Regions from separate parts of the Paraglaciecola sp. 2405UD69-4 genome, predicted to be linked through region 1. Evidence: predicted binding sites of a transcription regulator. Region 1 holds the regulator's gene; the other holds the start of a gene.

Region 1 (2,206 bases):
CACCAAATCCATCGTTTTATTTGCTGCGTCTTCGGTTAGTTCCATAACATAGGTAAGCCTACTCTGTGCATCTGGAATATCTTCATTTGCTAAATCGGCAATACGAGGATCGAGTTGAAAATGATTCAAAGAATCATGTAATTGACGAGTTAGCTTTCCAACTTCAGCAAATAACTCAATTGATGCATGCTTTCCTGTACTATCAAGAAGATCATGGGCTTCTTGGTTTTCACCACTTTCAATCAAGCTTACCAATTTCTTAGCATCTTCAAGCGAAATGGGAGGTGAACTTAGGGTGTTCATATAGTCTCTCCTAGCACTCAGGGAAACCTGAATTTAGCCTAAACGTTCGAATATTTTCGCCAACTTCTCTTTCAGTGTGGCAGCAGTAAAAGGCTTAATGACATAACCATTAACCCCAGCTTGAGCTGCAGCAACTATTTGTTCTTTCTTTGCCTCAGCTGTTACCATTAAAACAGGAATGTGCTTTAGCTTTTCATCTGCTCTAATTGCTCTTAGCAAGTCAATACCTTGCATACCAGGCATATTCCAGTCAGTTACTACAAAGTCAAAAACACCTTGCTGAAGCATAGGTAATGCAGTACTGCCATCATCCGCTTCTTGTATGTTAGTAAAACCAAGATCTTTTAAAAGATTCTTGATAATACGGCGCATTGTCGAAAAGTCATCAACAACAAGAATTTTCATGTTCTTATCCAAAACCACCTCCGGTGAGAATCAAAACGTCCCGTTCTGTTTCATATATATCATTACGTTATTCATGTGAGCGCCAATATTGCATACGAGATTTTAGTTTCAACATAGCTTGGCTATGTATTTGACTTACTCTAGACTCGCTAACATCAAGCACTTCACCTATTTCTCTTAAGTTTAATTCTTCATCATAGTACAGAGACAGTACAATGGCTTCTCTCTCTGGTAAAGTAGTGATGGTATAAGCAAGTGCTTTTTGAAATGAACCTTGAACCAAATCATCAAAAGGTGCATCAGATCCTTTCGTTTGCTCAGTTCCAATCACATCTTCAGTTACCCCGAGATCTTCCATTCCTATTATTTTGCCAGCATTCACTTCATTTAACATTTGATGATAGCTTTCAATACTAACTTGTAATTTCTCAGCAACATCAATGTCCCTTGCATCTCTACCCGTTGCTCTTTCTACTTGATTAATGGCCTCTGTTATCGCTCTACCATTTTTATGTACAGATCGTGGCGTCCAATCACCTTTTCTAATCTCATCTAACATGGAGCCTCTTATCCTGATACCAGCAAAGGTTTCAAAACTGGCACCTTTACTACCGTCAAAATTTCTAGAAGCCTCTAAAAGCCCAATCATGCCTGCTTGAATCAAATCGTCAACCAAAACACTTGCTGGCAAACGCACCATTAAATGATGTGCGATACGTTTAACCAAAGATGCATGGCGTTCAACCAACTCATTCTTATTAGCTAGTTGTTGATAGGCTGATGCTTTACTAGTCACCGGTTATCTTCCACTGTTTTCTTTGTTACTAATTGCTCAAGAAAAAACTCTAAATGCCCACCTGGTTGGTTAGGAATTGGCCAGCTGATTGCTTTTTGAGCCAAGCCTCGAATTGCTTTTGCAGCTGGCGCTGTAGGAAAAGCTTCAACAACCGCTTTTTGTTTTCTAACAGACTTACGTACATTCTCATCAAAAGGTACCACTGCAACCAATTCTAATGCGACATCCAAAAATCTATTTGTCACTTTGGTTAGCTTTGAAAATAGCTCGTCACCCTCACGTAGACTACGAACCATGTTAGCAACAATTTTAAAGCGGAAGATCCCATGCTCTTTGTTTAATATTTTGATTAATGCATAAGCATCAGTCAATGATGTGGGTTCATCACACACCACAACCAAAATATCTTGAGCTGCTTTTGAAAAGCTTAAAACCATATCTGAGATGCCAGCAGCGGTATCCACAATCAACACATCAATTTGCGATTGTAGCTCACTAAACGCTCGAATAAGACCTGCATGTTCAGTGGGCGTCAACTCAGTCATTGACTGACTTCCACTTGTCGCTGGCGCTATTTGAATTCCATATGGTCCTTCAACCAATACATCATCTAACGTACATTCACCGGACAAGACATGAGACAAGTTTTTCTCAACCCTAAGTCCCAATAACACATCTACGTTAGCTAACCCTAAATCGGCA
Region 2 (2,206 bases), on a different contig from region 1:
TTCGTTCCCTGCTTGGAACTCCAGCATTTCTTGGGTCATATCGGTAGTTTGTTGCTGTATGGTGTCGATAGGAGTGGGCTCGGGCTTACCGGGTCGAAACTCCATAGCAATGACACTAGTACCCTTGGGAATGTCTTTTACTTCAATTTTGTTTTGCACACCAAAGGCAAACTTCATTGAGCCTGCAATTTGTTTAAACTTCAATACATCCATTTCAGAGAAGGACAGCAGCAACACGAAAAAGCACATCAACAAAGACATCAAATCTGCGAATGTTCCCATCCAAGCGGGTAGCCCTTCAGGAGGGCACTTAGGGCATTGGTCTTCCATCGCTATTCCGCGTCTTCAGATGAGCCACGTTTACTGGCGGCTAAATAATTTTTCAAAATCCCCTCGATAACTCTTGGGTTTTGACCATCTGCGATACCAATAATACCGTCCAGTACTAAGCTTTGGTTTAGCTTTTCTTCTTCACAGCGGTTACCTAATTTAACAGCAATAGGTAAACATAATAAGTTTGCTAGCATGGCCCCATATAGTGTAGTCAAAAGTGCAACCGCCATTGCAGGTCCGATAGATTTTGGATCATCCATGTTAGATAACATGGCTACCAAGCCAACTAGGGTTCCAATCATTCCCATTGCAGGAGCAACATCACCTAAACCTTTAAAAATAGTGGCACCAAACTCATGACGCTCAGCACTCATAGCTATATCTTTACCTAAGGTTGCTCTAACAACATCCACATCGTGGCCATCCACTAACATGTCCACACCTTTTTGCATAAAAGGATTATCAATCTCAGCTTCTTCTAAAGCTAAAAATCCACCTTTACGGGCAGCATCGGCCATTTCTACTATTTTTTCTATTTGCGACTCAGGTGAATCCAGTTTGAACATAAAGGCCTTTCCAGCCACTTTACCTGCACCAAAAAATTGTCCGAGAGTGTATTGGGATAACACTACGAATAAACTACCGCAAAATACTATCAAAATAGAAGGTACGTTAATGAACATGGCGATATCGCCACCTTGGATCATCGCCATGACAACAAAACCTATGGCACCAAGAATCCCGATTATGGTTGCTAAATCCACACTGTGCTCCAAAAAATAGTGGTTAAACCTTTATAACTAAGCGTTTAGATTAATGTCTGTAATACCGACATACAACATAATTTAATCGCCTACTATCCAATAATATCGACTATATCCATTTTTTCTAAAGTCAGCATCAAGTATAAATTTCATATAAAAATTAATCAGAAAATTTAGCAACTATATACTTGTGCCACTTGGTATCTATAAAAGTGTTTGACCCTATTTTTTTGCTCAGGTATGGTGCGTGGCTCCCAGCATTCGCCATGGTTGATATAAAGAATATTATGACAACTCGTAAAAAAGCAGACACTCAAACGTTTGAACAATCAATGCAAGAGTTAGAGAACCTTGTTAGCCAGATGGAACAGGGGGATTTACCCTTAGAAGAAGCCCTTAAAAGTTTTGAAAGAGGCATTGAGTTGGTCAGAAATAGTCAACAAAAATTAAAAGATGCTGAACAGAAAATACAGATACTTACCACTCAAAATGGGCAACAAACCCTTGATGTATTTGAAACAAACAATTAAGTTCGCTAAATGAGTTTACATTCCTACAGACAAGCGGTTAGTGAAAGAACCAACAATGCCTTGAGTCAAACTATACAAGCATTGCCAGACCACGCACAAACCTTGAAACAAGCAATGGAATACGCCTTGTTGATTGGCGGTAAACGAATGCGCCCTTTCTTACTTCATGCTACTGGCGAAATGCTCGGCGTCACAGCAACTGATTTAGATTGTCCTGCCATTGCCATTGAAGCAGTGCATGCTTATTCGTTAATCCATGATGATTTACCTGCAATGGACGATGATGACCTTCGCCGCGGCCACGCAACCTGTCATATAAAATTTGATGAGGCCACTGCCATTTTAGCTGGTGATGCGCTGCAAACCTTAGCGTTTGAAATATTATGTCAACATCCACTAAGCGCTTCTAATGATCTTAAAAGAATTAAGCTAGTAAATATTTTAAGTAAAGCATCTGGCTATTTAGGTATGTGCGGTGGCCAGGCTATGGACTTAGCCGCAACTGATACACTTATTAACCAAGCTCAACTGGAAGCATTGCATCATAAGAAAACAGGGGCCTTATTGTCTGCATGTGTA

Evidence for each region. The regulator FliA, encoded in region 1, starts transcription of late flagellar genes. The targets are predictions, from matches to a motif close to CTAAAGNTNNNNNNNNNNNNGCCGATA.
Region 2: the regulator FliA is predicted to act here: its motif matches at 1,201-1,227, upstream of pomA (flagellar motor protein PomA).

The regions. Positions count from the first base shown of each region.
Region 1 is NZ_JBLIXM010000002.1:894,289-896,494, forward strand. It holds gene ACMUMK_RS10355 (protein phosphatase CheZ) at 1-303, opposite strand, end outside; gene cheY (chemotaxis response regulator CheY) at 337-720, opposite strand; gene ACMUMK_RS10365 (RNA polymerase sigma factor FliA) at 776-1,504, opposite strand; gene ACMUMK_RS10370 (MinD/ParA family protein) at 1,501-2,206, opposite strand, start outside.
Region 2 is NZ_JBLIXM010000001.1:1,419,197-1,421,402, reverse strand. It holds gene ACMUMK_RS06295 (flagellar motor protein MotB) at 1-330, opposite strand, end outside; gene pomA (flagellar motor protein PomA) at 333-1,097, opposite strand; gene xseB (exodeoxyribonuclease VII small subunit) at 1,385-1,627, shown strand; gene ispA ((2E,6E)-farnesyl diphosphate synthase) at 1,637-2,206, shown strand, end outside.